4 regions of the Aminobacter sp. LjRoot7 genome follow, and region 4 is predicted to be linked to each of the others. Evidence: riboswitches for the same ligand, from Rfam matches in the RefSeq annotation. Region 4 holds a riboswitch; each other region holds the start of a gene.

Region 1 (3,740 bases), 790 kb from region 4:
TTTTACTCAAGTTTACGCTCCTGACAAGACCGGAGCCGCAGTTCTGCTAGCATTTGCAGCAAAGACCGATTCTCGTGCCCTTGCGTCACTCCTCAAGAGACTGCGATAGCTTGCCGCAATGAAGGAAAAACTCTCGCTCGCCACCGCCCGCCGCATCGCATTGGCGGCCCAGGGATTTGCCGACCCGCGCCCCACCGGCGCGATCACGCGGCGTCACCTGCAGCGCGTGCTCGACCGCACCGGCCTGCTCCAGATCGACTCGGTCAGCGCGGTCGTGCGCGCCCATTACATGCCGCTCTATTCGCGACTCGGCCCCTACCCCATGGCCCTGCTTGACGATGCCATGGCCCCGAAGAAGCGCATGCTGTTCGAATACTGGGCGCATGAAGCGTCGCTGCTGCCACTGGAGACCTTTCCGCTGTTGCGCTGGCGCATGGCGCGGGCAGAGGACGGCATGTATGGCGGGCTTGCCAAGTTCGGCCGTGCGAACAGGCCCTATATAGAAGAGATCTTTCGCCAGGTGGTCGACCGCGGTCCGATCGCCGCTTCCGACATCGAAGGCTCGAAGGGCTCCGGCGGCTGGTGGGGCTGGAGCCAGGAAAAGCATGCCTTCGAGTGGCTGTTCTGGGCCGGCCGCATCACCACCCATTCGCGCCGCGGCTTCGAACGCCTCTACGACCTGCCAGAGCGCGTGCTCCCGGCCGACATCTACGACCGGCCTGTCCCACAAGCTGAGGACGCGCATCGCGAACTGCTGCGAATCTCCGCCCGCGCCCACGGCGTCGCCACCGGCATCTGCCTGCGCGACTATTTCCGCCTGTCGCCCGCCGACATGAAGGGCCGGCTCGAAGAGCTGGTCGAACTGGGTGAACTGATTCCCGTCCGTGTCGAAGGCTGGGACCGGCAGGCCTATCTCCACGCCGATGCCCGCATTCCGCGCAAGATCCATGCACGCGCCCTGCTTGCGCCCTTCGATCCGCTCGTCTTCGAGCGCACCCGTGCCGAGCAATTGTTCGACTTCCGGTACCGCATCGAAATCTACACCCCGGCGGAGAGGCGCCAGTACGGCTACTACGTCCTTCCCTTCCTTCTGGGCGAGCGCATCGTCGCCCGCATCGACCTGAAGGCCGACCGTCCGGCGGGTATCCTGCGCGTCCACGCCGCCTATGCAGAGCCCTGTGCTCCGCCGGAAACCGCAGCCGAACTTTACGAAGAACTCCAGCAAATGCGCGGCTGGCTCGGCCTCGAGCGCATCGAGGTGACGCCCGCCGGCGACCTTGGACCCGGCCTGAGCGACATTGCGGGTCGCTCCGCCTCGTTGACTCCACCCCTCGCGAAAGCCTAAATCGCCCACAGACGGTCCTTCGCCCGCAACGGCGAAGGCTAAGAGGGAATGCGGTGCGCGCCGGTGGCGTCAAATCCGCGGCTGTCCCCGCAACTGTGAGCGAAGAGCCAAGCTCGAAGACCACTGGGATTTTCCCGGGAAGGCGAGCGAAGGCGACGATCCGCAAGCCAGGAGACCTGCCGTCGCAGACATTGATCCGATCGCCTGGCGGGTGCCCCGGGCAAGGAGCCTGGATTTGGACTTCGACGACAACCTTCCGGTCGCATCAGCCGACGCATCCTGCGATGCAGCCGACGCGCGCTCATGCGACGTGACCATTCTCGTCTGCTCTTCTTGCCGCGACGAAACCGGCTCGGACGCCCATCCCCGCGCCGGCGCCCAGCTTGCCGAACACGCCCGCCTCGCCGCCAATGGCGAGATCGCCGTGCGCAGCGTCGAGTGCCTGGGCAACTGCAAGCGCCGCCTCAGCGCAGCACTGATCCGCGACGGCGCGTGGAGCTACGTCTTCGGCGATCTCAACACCAATTCGGGCGACGATCTCGTCGCCGGCGCAAAACTCTTCGCCACCTCGACCGACGGCCTGATCCCCTGGCGCGGTCGTCCCGACAGCCTCAAGCGCGGGCTTATCGCGCGCATCCCACCACTTGCTCTCATCAAGGAAGACACATGACCGCCTCCGTCGAACGCGTTCCCTGCACCGTCGTCACCGGCTTTCTCGGCGCCGGCAAGACCACTCTGCTGCGCAACATCCTTGAGAACTCCAAGGGCAAGCGCCTCGCAATCATCGTCAACGAGTTCGGCGATGTCGGCATCGACGGCGAGATTCTCAAGGGCTGCGGCGTCGATGCCTGCCCGGAGGAAAACATCGTCGAGCTGGCCAATGGCTGCATTTGCTGCACCGTCGCCGACGACTTTGTCCCGGCCCTCGACCAGATCCTGTCGCTTACGCCAAGGGTTGACCACATCCTGATCGAAACTTCGGGCCTGGCGCTGCCCAAGCCGCTGGTCCAAGCCTTCCAGTGGCCGACGGTCAAGAGCCGCGTGACGGTCGACGGCGTCATCGCCGTTGTCGATGGCCCCGCGCTGGCCGCAGGCAAGGTCGCCTCCGACATGGAAGCGCTTGCCGCCCAGCGCAGCGCAGACGATTCGCTTGACCACGACGACCCGGTCGAAGAAGTGTTCGAGGATCAGGTCGCCTGCGCCGACCTCATCATCCTGTCCAAGAGCGACCTGCTCGACGAAGCCGGTCACGCCCGCGCCACCGCCATCGTTCGCGAGCACCTGGCACGCGCCGTCAAGATCGTGCCGTCGGCGCATGGCAAGGTCGATCCGTCGGTTCTGCTCGGCCTCGGCCTCGCCGTCGAGGACGACATCGAAAACCGCAAGACCCATCACGACGGCGCCTTCGACCACGAGCACGACGACTTCGACACCTTCGTCATCGAAATCCCGTCGATCGCCAACCCCGACGAACTGGCGAAGCGCGTCGCCACCGCCGCCGAAGAAGAAAACGTGTTGCGTGTAAAGGGCTTCGTCGACGTCGGCGGCAAGCCGATGCGCCTGCTCGTCCAGGCTGTCGGTCCGCGCGTCAACCACTACTACGACCGTGCCTGGGCCGCCGGGGACGACCGACGCTCGCGCCTGGTCGTTATCGGCCTCAAGGGCCTCGACCGCCCGGCCATCGAGCGTATCCTGGTCGGCTGAACCGGACAGGTTGGATGCACATCCTCACCACCACCTCCGCCTCGCTCGATGACCTGATCGAGCCTGTCGACCTCAGGCAGAAGCCTGCGGATGTGGTGGCGCTGTCCTTCACCGACAGCGATCTGGCCGGCCTCGCCAGCGCCTGGAAGGCGGATGCCGAAAACCTGCCGTCGATGCGGCTCGCCAGCCTGCGCGACCTCCGCCATCCGATGTCGGTCGATCTCTGGATCGACAGCGTCGCCTGCCACGCCAAGGTCATCCTCGTCCGCATTCTCGGCGGCCACGACTGGTGGCGCTACGGCTGCGACCAGCTTGCCGCGATGGCGCGCGAAAAAGGCATCGCGCTGGCGCTCTTGCCGGGCGAAAGCCACGACGAGGATCTCAGGCTGATCGAGGCCTCGACCCTGCCGCGCACCGAACTCGACGCCCTGCTCGGCTATTTCCGCGAGGGCGGCCCGGAGAACATGAAGGCGCTGGTGGCCCGGCTGGCAGGATTGGCCGGTGGCAAAGGTGCCGTCGCCGCGCCGGTTGTGGTGCCGAAGGCGGGTTTCTACGATCCCGAGCGTGGCATTCTCAGTGATCTAGAAGCCTTTTTGGCCGGAAATGGTGGCGACCCTTCGCCCCCCCCTCTGTCCTGCCGGACATCTCCCCCGCAAGGGGGGAGATCAGCTGAGGCACGGCCTTCGCTAAT
Region 2 (3,740 bases), on a different contig from region 4:
GCGGCGGCGGCCATTGCCGATCAGCGCGGTGTGGTCGCCCAGGCCCTTTTCGACCAGGCGATCGGTCAGCTCGACAGCCGCGTTGAGGTGCTCGGGATAGTCGAAGCCATCGAGCAGAAAGTCCGGCCACTGTTCCTGAGGGGGCAGGTTATCGCGCGTGAAGGTGTCGATATGCGCTGACGGTCCAAGCATTCTACGGCTGTCCCCTACCTGCTCATCGGCATGACGATGCGCCATGCGTGCGTTGGAATGCGTTACTTCGGGGGAAGGTGCTGCGCCGCAACGGGTAGCCGTTCGGCACAAGCCACGGCTTTGTGCGATCGTCATGCGATCGGCGTCTGGCACAGCGAGACCTCCCACGTTCTCGACTGATGGCTGAGAATTGCACCGGACCAAAATTATTTCAAGCATAAAGTTTCTGGTCGCTGGCCCATTGACGCGATCCGGCGCGCTGGCCATTGCTATGCGCCTGAATTGCGCCACCTTGGAGGGATGCCCGCATGCTCGAACGCCGTATCGCCGATTGGGACAACGCCTACACCAATGGCGCCAACATCGCCGGTGGCGACCGTTGGCCTGCTGCGTGGGTGGAGCCGGCGCAGTCGTTTCGCGAGGCCCAGACGGCGGCCGGTAGGGCGCAGCTCGACATCGTCTATGGCGACAAGCCGCGCAACCGGTTCGATCTGTTCCTGCCTGAAGGCAAGCCGAAGGGCTTGGCGGTGTTCGTGCACGGCGGTTACTGGATGGCGCTCGACAAGAGCTACTGGTCGCATCTCGCCAAGGGCTCCATCGACAGCGGCTACGCGGTAGCGATGCCGTCCTACACCTTGTGCCCAGAAGTCAGGATCGGCGAAATCGTACGCGAGGTAGGTGCTGCGATCGGCCAGGCAGCCGCGTTGGTCGACGGCCCGATCATGCTGACCGGCCATTCCGCCGGCGGACACCTGGTGTCGCGGATGGTCGCGGCTGCTTCGCCGCTTGCGCCCGAAGTCCAGTCTCGCATCCGCCATGTGGTCTCACTCTCGGGCGTCCATGACCTCAGGCCGCTGGTCAACACCGGCATGAACAAGACGCTTCACATCGACGAGGCCGAGGCGCTGGCCGAAAGCCCGGCGCTGCTGCGGCCAGTGGACAACGTCCGCATCACCTGCTGGGTCGGCGGCGGCGAGCGCGCCGAGTTCCTGCGCCAGAACGCATTGCTCGCCAATATCTGGACCGGGCTTGGTGCGGCGACGGCGACCGTGGTCGAACCCGACCGGCATCATTTCAGTGTCATCGACGGGCTCGCCGACAAGGATCATGCGCTGACAAGGACCTTGCTCGGCTAAAGCATGAGCCGATGATACCGACGCGGCCAACGATCATGTCGTTGGCCGGTGCGCAACCATCGTCGAGGCAATCTAGTTTGACTGCCCTAGGTCATCTTCCGCCATTCTGACGGCAATCTGCAGAAGTCCTATCTAATTGAAAATAAATATATTTTACGACCTATCGCATGATCGCGATTGACAAGCATCGGCATCCCTGAGTAGCGTCCACCTCGGAATCGGTTCCGCCGAGAGGCGGATGAAAAGGGAACACGGTGAGGCCGAAGGCCAAATCCGCGACTGCCCCCGCAACTGTAACCGTTGAGCCTCTTCCATCATGCCACTGAACGCATTCGCGCGTTCGGGAAGGCGGAAAAAGGCTGTGACACGGAAGTCAGGAGACCTGCCCGTTCCAGTCACCCATGCTTGTCCACGGGGTGTGGTCAGGCGCGGTCGCTCGTGGCGGTGACATCGAAAGTGTTGCCGCATGCGGAAGGCCGTCGGGTCAATCTTGTCCCAAAGTCTGCCTGCCGACCTGTCTTGCCTGCGGTTTGGAAACCGGGTGCGATCCTTGTCGCGCCCACCAAACCATTTGGGGGCAGAAATGCAGAAACTGACTTTAGCCGCGAGCGCCATGGCGCTGGCAATTCCAACATCCTCCCACGCGCAGCAGCTGCCCGCGACCGGGGACGTGACCGTGCTGCCGCGCCTCGTCGTCACCACGCCGTTGCGCCGCGAGACTGCGCTTGTGCGATCGACATCGTCGGTTACCGTCATCGACGAGCGGGAACTCGCCAAGTCGTCGGCGCCCGACCTGCCGTCGCTGCTCAAGCGCTACGCCGGCGTTTCGATCATCGGCTATGGCGGCCAGGGGTCGGCCTCGAACGTGTATCTGCGCGGAATGTCGGCCGGGCAGACGCTGGTGCTCGTCAACGGCATCCGAACGGCTTCCGCTACCAGCGGCACGAGCTCGATCTTCAATATCCCGCTGTCAACGATCGAGCGCATCGAGATCGCCAAGGGGCCGCACTCGGCCCAATACGGCGCCGATGCAATCGGCGGCGTCATCAACATCATCACCAAACAGGGCGGCCAATGCGCCGACGGCCGCGATGCCTGCGGCAGCGTCACGACTGGCGTCACGTATCCCTGGGGCGGATCTGTGTCAGGCGATCTGCGCGGCCGCACTGCTGATGGTATCGACTACTCCGTCGGCGGCAGTATCCTTGGCACGCGCGGCTACGACTTCACCACACCGCTGGCTTGGGGACATGAACCCGATGACGACGGGTTCCTCCAGGGCTCGCTCAACTTCGCTGCCGCCAAGGAATATGGCTGGGGCAGGCTCTATGCCGACGGCCTGTTCTCGCGCGGCCGCAGCCAGTACGACGCCTCTGCCCCCTCCGCCAATGAAGTCGACACCGACACCTTCGCCGGCAAGATCGGTGCGCGGCTGAAGCATTCCGACAGCTGGAACTCGACCGTCGAGCTTTCCAGCAGCCTCGACTATTCGACCAATTTCCGCGACGGCGTCGTCGGCAGCAACGAGTTCGACACCAAACGCTACGGCATCTTCGCTTCGACGGAAAAGTCCTTCGAAACACGTGAAGCAAGGCATGTCCTGATCGGCGGTGCCGAGGCTTATCGCGAACAGGTGGATTCGACTGTCAACTTCGGCGTCAATTCGCGCGATCTTGCAGCGGTGTTCGGCCAGTATTCGCTCGAATATGGCGCGCTGACGATCGACAGCGGCCTGCGCTACGACCACAACGAACAGTTTGGAGGCGCCACCACCTACAACATCGGTGCCAGCTACGAGATCGTTCCCGAGCTAGTGGCGCGCGCCTCGTACGGCACCGGATTCCGCGCGCCGACCTTCAACGATCTCTATTACCCCAACTACTCCAACCCGAACCTGAAGCCGGAAAAGTCGCGGTCCTATGAGATCGGCATCAACTGGCGGCCGAGCGACGGGACCGTTCTCGACGTCGCCTTCTACCAGACCTGGCTGACCGACGCGATCGCCTCCAACCCGCCGACCTACCTGCCGTTCAATGTCGCACGCGCCAAGGTGACTGGTGTCGAGGCCAGCCTGTCGCACGAGTTCAACGACCGCTGGAGCGGCAAGGTTTCGATCGACTACCGCTCGCCGAAGAACCAGGACAATGGCCGCTACATCCCCTATCGCGACCGCTTCAAGGCTGCGGCCGAGGTGAGCTTTACTGCCACAGACAGCCTCGACCTTACCGCCAAGCTGCTCTACGGCGCGGCGCGCTACGCAAATGCTGCCAACACCGTCAAGCTGCCGGAATATGTGACGGTGGATTTCGCCGCCAACTACACTTTCGACGAGCGGTCGAGCCTGAAGTTTTCGGTCGAGAACCTGTTCGACGAACACTATTCGACTGTCACCAACTATCGCGCGCCGGGCCG
Region 3 (3,740 bases), on a different contig from region 4:
TCGATGCGGCCCATATGGCCGAACCAGCCTTCACGGCTCGACCGCTCCTCGATCATGAAGCCGAGCGAAAGGCCGGGCATGTGGGTGCCAAGGAGCTCAAGTTCCTTGCGAAAGATGATCTCTTCCGGACGGCGCGCGCAGTTGACGAAGGCAACGTCCGTCCACGGCGCGCAGTCGTTGAGCCAGCGCAGCATCGACATCATCGGGGTAATGCCGGAGCCGGCCGAGACGAACAGATATTTTGCCGCCGGGTGCTGGTGCAGCGAGAAGTCGCCTGACGGGCCATAGGCCTTGATGCGGACGCCCGGCTTCAAATGGTCGAACATCCAGCGTGTGCCGATGCTGCCGGCTTGCGCCTTGACCGTGACGGCGATGGAGAACGGCCGCGATGGGCTGGACGACAGTGTGTAGGTGCGCATGACGGGCGCCGGCTCGGCCGGAAGCTCGAGCGTCACGAACTGGCCGGGCTTGTAGCGGAACCAGGTCTGGTTGTCCGAGCGGAAGGTGAAGGTCTTGACGTCGGGCGCCTCGTCGGTGACGCCGATGACCTCCAGCACCTGGAGCCTGTCGTTCCAGGGCACCATTTCGTCGAGGTTGCGGTAAAGGCCGAGATCGGACATCGCGTTCACAGCTCCCTCCTGATCAGGCAACGTTGCGCAGGGCCGGCTTGCCGCCATCGGCCAGCCGCGGCTCGATGAAGCCGGCATACCACTCGATGAACTGCATCACGCCGCCCTCGTGTTCCTCCGAATAGGGTCCGGGCTCATAGGCCGGCGATTTGATGCCAAAGGCATTTTCCTCGACGATGCGCCGGTCCTGGTCGTTGGTCTCGGTCCAGACATGGGTCAGTTCGGCAAGGTCGTAGTCGACGCCTTCGACGGCATCCTTGTGAACCAGCCATTTGGTGGTGACGGCCGTTTCCGTGGCGCTGATCGGCAGCACGCGGAAGGTGACGGCATGGTCGCCGAGCACGTGGTTCCAGGTCGTGGGATAGTGATAGAGCAGCAGCGTGCCGATCTTGTCCGCCGAGACGCTGTCGGAAAGGTTGCGCTTGACGGCGCGCTTGCCAGACATGGTGTAGCTCACCGCGTCGCGCAGCAGCGGCGCGCGCGTTGCGCGGTACTGGCCGCCGGCATCGATACGGAACTTGCTCGGCAGCCCGGCAGCCTCGCACTTTGCCCAGTGCGCCAGCATCTCGGGATCGCTCTCAGCACCGTTGACGCCGGTAACGTTCGGCGCCTCGGGAAAGGTCTTGCAGAGCTCAGGGTGGTTGCCCGCGCAGTGGTAGCACTCGCGGTTGTTTTCCCAGACCAGCTTCCAGTTGCCCTTCTCGACGATGGTGCTTTCGAAGGCGACCTTCGCCTCGCGCAACCGGTGCGGCAACAGGTAGGGCTCGACCATCGCCCGCATCGGCGCGAAATCGGCCGGCTCGTCAGCGAGGCAGATGAAGATGTAACCGCCGACGGATTCACAGGCGACCGGCTTCAGGCCGAACTGGCTCTTGTCGAAACCCTCCGCCATCTGGCGCGCGAACAGCAACCGGCCGTCGAGCTCATAGGTCCACTGGTGATAAGGGCAGACGAGCTTGGCCGCCGTGCCCTTTTCCGTCGCGCAGACCCGGCTGCCGCGGTGGCGGCAGGAGTTGTGGAAGGCGCGAAGCTCGCCCCTCTGGTCGCGGACCAGCACAACAGGATAATCGCCGACCTGGACGGTGAAGAAGCTGCCCGGCTTGGCCAGTTCGCAGTCATGGCCGACAAACAGCCAGTCGCGATACCAGATGAGCTCCATGTCGAGCCGGAAGAAATCCGGGTCGATGTAAAAGGGCTGTTCCAGGCTGAATCCGTCGCGGCGGCCGCGCAGCAGGCTCAGCATCTCATTCTTCGTGTCCATGTCCTGTCCTCGCACCAAGGACTGAACTGGTGGTGATGTCGGGAAGAACGACTGCCCTACGGACGCAAGGTCCGCGCAGCAACGATCCGCCTCTTGACCGCCCACCGCGATCAGTCGAGTTGTTTCAGGTTCAAGGCTGGTTTCCGGGCTCCGGAGCTGTCCTTTCGGACTGTCTCGACACCTTCCCAGGCCGGCCGGCCCAGTGGTCTCCCGTCGAAACAATAACTCCGCCACCGTTGCGGGGGCAGCGCCGGTATCTCACCGGCTTCCCAATTCTCCGCTTCGTCTCACAACTCGAAGCAGCACCTTGAACATGACCGGATCAGACCACGGAACGGTGGCCGGGCACGAGCATGAAAACGACACGGGCTCAGCGCAAAGGCGACAGAGCCCGTGTGAAGTCAGTGTGTTGCTATTCGGCCGCTTCGGCGAACGAGGCCGGCACGTAGTTGAGGATCGGCCCGAGCCAGCGCTCGACCTCGGCGATGGTCATGTCCTTGCGCCGCGCATAATCCTCGACCTGGTCGCGCTCGACCTTGGCGACGCCGAAATAGTAGCTCTCGGGGTGGGCAAGATAGATGCCCGACACCGACGAGCCCGGCCACATCGCCATGCTCTCGGTGAGGCTGACGCCGGCATTCTTCTCGGCATCGAGCAGGCGGAACAAGGTCACCTTTTCGGTGTGGTCGGGCTGGGCGGGATAGCCCGGCGCCGGACGGATGCCGCGATAGGGCTCACCGATCAGGTCGTCGGGCGCGAGATTTTCATCCGGCGCGTAGCCCCAGAACTCCTTGCGCACCTTCTCGTGCATGCGTTCGGCGAAGGCCTCGGCGAAACGGTCGGCCAGAGCCTTGACCATGATCGAGGAGTAGTCGTCATTGGCGCGTTCGAAGCGCTCGGCGATCGCTACCTCCTCGATGCCGGCGGTGACGACGAAGCCGCCGAGATAGTCCGGCTTGCCGCTGTCGGCAGGGGCGATGAAATCGGCCAGCGCGACATTGGCCTTGCCGTCGCGCTTGGTCAGCTGCTGGCGCAAGGTGAAGAACGTGCCAAGCTCCTGCTTGCGCGCCTCGTCGGTGAACAGCCTGACGTCGTCGCCGACGGCATTGGCCGGCCAGAAGCCTATGACGGCCTTGGGTGCGAACCACTTCTCGTCGATGATCTTCTTCAGCATCGCCTGCGCATCCTCGAACAGCTGGCGCGCCGCGGCACCCTGCTTTTCGTCTTCGAGGATCTTGGGGTAGCGGCCCTTGAGCTCCCAGGTCTGGAAGAACGGCGTCCAGTCGATGTAGCGGGCGAGCTCGGCCAGGTCCCAGTTCTCGAATACCTTGGTGCCAAGGAAGGACGGCTTCGGCGGCGTGTAGGACCTCCAGTCGACCTTGTGCGCATTGGCGCGGGCCTTGGCCAGCGGCAGCCGTTGCTTGTCGGCCTCCGAGCGGGCATGGGCGTCGGCGACCTTCTTGTATTCGGCCTGCACCTGTTCGACGTAGCCGCCCTTGGTCTCGGCGGACAAAAGGTTCGACACGACGCCCACCGCACGGCTGGCGTCGGTGACGTAGACGGTCTGGCCGGCGCTGTAGCGCGGATGGATCTTCACCGCCGTGTGGACGCGGCTGGTGGTGGCTCCGCCGATCAGCAGCGGGATGTCGAAACCGTCGCGCTCCATTTCGGCGGCGACATGCGCCATTTCGTCGAGCGACGGCGTGATCAGGCCGGAGAGGCCGATGATGTCGACCTTCTCGTCCTTCGCGACCTGCAGGATCTTGGTTGCCGGCACCATGACGCCGAGGTCGATGATCTCGTAATTGTTGCAGGCGAGCACGACGCCGACGATGTTCTTGCCGATGTCG
Region 4 (3,740 bases):
GGTCATAGGTCGAACCGGAAATCCCGTTGTCTGCGGCGACGGAGCGGAAGCTCGCCACCCAGCGCTGGAAACCGGCTTCGGCGGCCGCCGGGCCGGCCGGCAGCATCAATGCCAACGAAAGGGCAGCGGCGCTCAGGAGGCCTTTGGCGGTCTTGCGAAGGGGCATTCTTTCCTCCTTGGAGAGATCAGAAACACGATTCATCGCCGATGCCGGTTATCAATCAGTTTACCATAGACCCCTTGGGGAACGAAAAGCGGCTTGAAGGATTGTCCACCTAGCTGTTCGGACAATCAAGATCGCGTGATCAATGGTCTTGCCCGCTGTCGCCGAATATGTGAACGCATTCAGTATTCATCAATTCGGACGTGGCAAAGTTGGCGTCCGATACATCCCTCCATCGGACGACCATCCAATGAAAAGAGTTCGCAAGGCAGTTTTTCCGGTCGCGGGCCTCGGCACGCGTTTTCTGCCTGCCACCAAGTCTATCCCCAAGGAAATGCTGACCGTGGTCGATCGCCCGGTCATCCAGTATGTGGTCGACGAGGCGCGCGAAGCGGGCATCGAACATTTCATTTTCGTCACCGGCCGCAACAAGGCGGTCATCGAAGACCATTTCGACGTCCAGTTCGAGCTCTATGACACGCTCGCTCAGCGCGGCAAGACCGAGCAGCTGGAGCGCCTGCAGCGGCTGCAGCCGGCTCCGGGCCAGACCTCGTTCACCCGCCAGCAGGTGCCACTCGGCCTTGGCCACGCTGTCTGGTGCGCGCGCGAGCTGGTCGGTGACGAGCCCTTTGCGCTGCTTCTGCCCGACATGATCATGCAGTCGGAAAAGAGCTGCATGCGCGAAATGGTCGAGCTCTATGCCGAGACCGGCAACAACATCATCGCCGTCCAGGAATGCGATCCGGCCGAGGCGCACAAATACGGCATCGTCGGCAAGGGCAAGTCCGTGCACACCGGCTTCGAGATCGAAGGCATGGTGGAGAAGCCCAAGCAGGGAACAGCACCGTCCAACCTGTTCATCAACGGCCGCTACATCCTGCAGCCTGAGATCTTCAACATCCTGGCAAGCCAGGAGCGTGGCGCCGGCGACGAGATTCAGCTCACCGACGCGATGCTCAAGCTCGAGAAGATGCAGTCCTTCTACGGCTACCACTATCGCGGCCGCACCTTCGACTGTGGTTCGCCGGAAGGCTTTGTCGAGGCCAACGTCGCCTTCGCCCTGTCGCGGTCCGATCTCAGCAAGAGCATGGCCGGAATCATCGAAGGCCTGCTCGGCGAGATCAAGCCGGGCAAGTAACCGCATGTCGCCCGTGCGTCAGGATTGGACGCATGGTGCGATGGCTTTCGGCTGCTGCTGCCGCTAGAACTACCCTGCCAGGTGCCCGCAGCGATGCGGGAGAATCGGGAACACGGTGCAAATCCGTGGCGTGCCCAACGCTGTAAGAGGGACCGTATCGGCAAAAGCCACTGTTCATCTTGAACGGGAAGGTGCCGAAGACGGGTTGAACTCGAGCCAGAAGACCGGCCCGGCAGACATCGACCTCCGCATGGTCAGGCGGGGGGAAACCGATATGCTCGCCAGGGGACATGCGATGCTTGCTGACCAGTTGAATGCCATTTCAGGCTCTTTCGACATTGCCGCCCAGGATGCCGTCTACCGCGCCATCTTCACGCGCCGCGACGTGCGCAGCCATTTCCTGCCCGATCCGGTCGACGACGACGTGCTGGCACGGCTCCTGCTCGCGGCCCATCACGCGCCATCGGTCGGCTTCATGCAGCCGTGGAATTTCATCGTCATCCGCGACTGCGAACGGCGTGAGCGGGTGCGTGACCTGTTCTTCGCGGCGCGGCAGCAGGAACTGCCGCATATCGCTGAGGAGCGGCGCGAACTGTACCGCAAGCTCAAGCTCGAAGGCATCTGCGAGAGCCCGCTCAACCTGGTAGTCACCTGCGACCGCAGCCGTTCGGAAAACTCCCCGCTGGGACGATGGCACAATCCGGAGATGGATCTCTTCAGCACTGTCTGCGCGGTGCAGAATTTCTGGCTCGCCGCGCGTGCCGAAGGTGTGGGCGTCGGCTGGGTCAGTATCCTCGATCGCGAGGCGCTGAAACGATTGCTCGGTATTCCCGATCACGTCGTGCCGGTTGCCTATCTCTGTGTCGGCCATGTCAGCGAGTTCGCAGAGAAGCCTGATCTAGAGCGGCATGGCTGGGGCCGCCGCCTGCCGCTTGCCGAGCTAATCATGAGCGAGGTGTATGCGGGGCAGGGGGAGGCGGCCCTCAAGGCCGCCGCAACCGGCATTAGCGGCTTGCCTGCAGCAGGCTAGCGCTGGATTCTCAGCCCGACAAAGACGCTGTTGGTCTTGGCGTCGCGGCCGGACAAGGTGCTGTCGAAGGTCTCGTGGCGCAGCCTGCCGGTAAGGCCAGCATAGCGGTTGAGCCACCAGGTCATGCCTGCTTCAGCGCTCAGCCTGAGCTCGTGGTCGTTGGAGCTGGCGTAGTCGCGGTAGCCGACGCCGCCGGCCAGGAATGCGGTCAGGTTGGAGCGGATCTGACGCTCGACGCTGAGGCGGCCGTTGTAGAGCACCGAGCCGCTGTCGCCAGCGGTGGTCGATCCCTCGACCAGGGTTTCGCCGGTCAGGCCGACGATCGTGCCGCGCATCGGCGACCATTTGAGGTCGGCGGCAATGGTCGCGGCGGAAACCGTCTTTAGCCGGTCATCGTCGAAATCCTCCGAGATCCAGCCGGCCGAAATTTCGCCGCCGAACTTCTCACCCATGTCGATCTCGACGCCGGCGCGGGCACCGGTGCGCCTGGACGAGCGCTCGAAAGTGGCGGTATCAAAGCGCAGGTCATAGACGCGGCGCCCGAACTCGACCTCGCCAAAGGGCGTGAACGCAGGCGAGACCTCGTAGCCGACGCGGACCTTGCCGGTATAGAGCGTCGAGTCGCGGTCCTTCTGCGACAGCGTGGTGCCGTCAGTCAGTTCGGCATCGCTGTAGCTTTCGTCGACGACTTCGCCGGTGACACCGAAGCGGAACTTGCCGACATCCTTTTCGACACCCAACGCGCCGTTGAGCGTGTGCAAAGTTGGCCGCTCAGCAGTGCCGGAGATGACCACGGGCGATGACGTCGATTCCGGGCGCATGCTGTAGCCAAGCCGCGCCAGCGCGCGCATGTCGTCCGCGAGGTCGAGCTGCAATCGCCCGTCGATGCCGCCGCTGAGATCCTTGACCTCCTGGCCGGAGATGGATTTGCGGTAGTTGCCATAGGCGTCGATGGTGGCCGAATGGTTTTCCCAGTCGGACGCGGCATTCAGCCTGAGCGTTGTTTCGGACAGGATCGCCGACTTTCCGCCGAAGCTGGAATCGGCGTTCGACGTAGCGGTGACGCCCTGTTCGAGGCTCGGCTTGAGCAAGAAGGTGCCGAAGCGGATGCCGGTAGGCTCGAATGGGTTCGCGTCCAGCTGTGGCCTGCGGCCTTCGATAGCGCGCTGGCGCTCGGCTTCGGGGCCGTTCTCGATCTCGGTTTCGGAATCGACGGTACCCTGGCGCACGGTGCCGGTGGTCAGCTCTTCGTCGGTTACCGGCGTGGCTGGCGTCTCCGCGGCCGCGGCCGCGGGCGCGGTGGTGCCGGCCTGCCGCTCGCGGGCTTCACGGGCGCGCAGGCGCGCGGTCGTGGGCGGGCGGGCGGATGACGAGGAGCCGGCCGACGTGCCGTCGGCGTTGGGCGGCTC

The links. A riboswitch is a leader RNA that binds a small molecule or an ion and turns the genes downstream of it on or off. The one in region 4 is predicted to bind cobalamin.
Region 1: it holds a riboswitch for cobalamin, as region 4 does, so the genes downstream of both, ACSQ3E_RS00990 (DUF1636 family protein) here and bluB (5,6-dimethylbenzimidazole synthase) in region 4, are expected to answer to the same signal.
Region 2: it holds a riboswitch for cobalamin, as region 4 does, so the genes downstream of both, ACSQ3E_RS25470 (TonB-dependent receptor domain-containing protein) here and bluB (5,6-dimethylbenzimidazole synthase) in region 4, are expected to answer to the same signal.
Region 3: it holds a riboswitch for cobalamin, as region 4 does, so the genes downstream of both, ACSQ3E_RS16075 (aromatic ring-hydroxylating oxygenase subunit alpha) here and bluB (5,6-dimethylbenzimidazole synthase) in region 4, are expected to answer to the same signal.

What each region holds. Positions count from the first base shown of each region.
Region 1 covers NZ_CAXUPX020000001.1:198,251-201,990, forward strand. Annotated here, with positions in the region: gene ACSQ3E_RS00985 (winged helix-turn-helix domain-containing protein) at 119-1,345, shown strand; cobalamin riboswitch at 1,341-1,543, shown strand; gene ACSQ3E_RS00990 (DUF1636 family protein) at 1,581-2,015, shown strand; gene cobW (cobalamin biosynthesis protein CobW) at 2,012-3,049, shown strand; gene cobN (cobaltochelatase subunit CobN) at 3,064-3,740, shown strand, end outside.
Region 2 covers NZ_CAXUPX020000011.1:115,538-119,277, reverse strand. Annotated here, with positions in the region: gene ACSQ3E_RS25480 (benzoate-CoA ligase family protein) at 1-192, opposite strand, end outside; gene ACSQ3E_RS25475 (alpha/beta hydrolase) at 501-1,328, shown strand; cobalamin riboswitch at 1,531-1,732, shown strand; gene ACSQ3E_RS25470 (TonB-dependent receptor domain-containing protein) at 1,912-3,740, shown strand, end outside.
Region 3 covers NZ_CAXUPX020000005.1:122,579-126,318, forward strand. Annotated here, with positions in the region: gene ACSQ3E_RS16070 (2Fe-2S iron-sulfur cluster-binding protein) at 1-620, opposite strand, end outside; gene ACSQ3E_RS16075 (aromatic ring-hydroxylating oxygenase subunit alpha) at 643-1,890, opposite strand; cobalamin riboswitch at 2,008-2,215, opposite strand; gene metH (methionine synthase) at 2,303-3,740, opposite strand, start outside.
Region 4 covers NZ_CAXUPX020000001.1:991,266-995,005, reverse strand. Annotated here, with positions in the region: gene ACSQ3E_RS04860 (lytic murein transglycosylase) at 1-166, opposite strand, end outside; gene galU (UTP--glucose-1-phosphate uridylyltransferase GalU) at 414-1,301, shown strand; cobalamin riboswitch at 1,364-1,548, shown strand; gene bluB (5,6-dimethylbenzimidazole synthase) at 1,597-2,331, shown strand; gene ACSQ3E_RS04845 (outer membrane beta-barrel protein) at 2,328-3,740, opposite strand, start outside.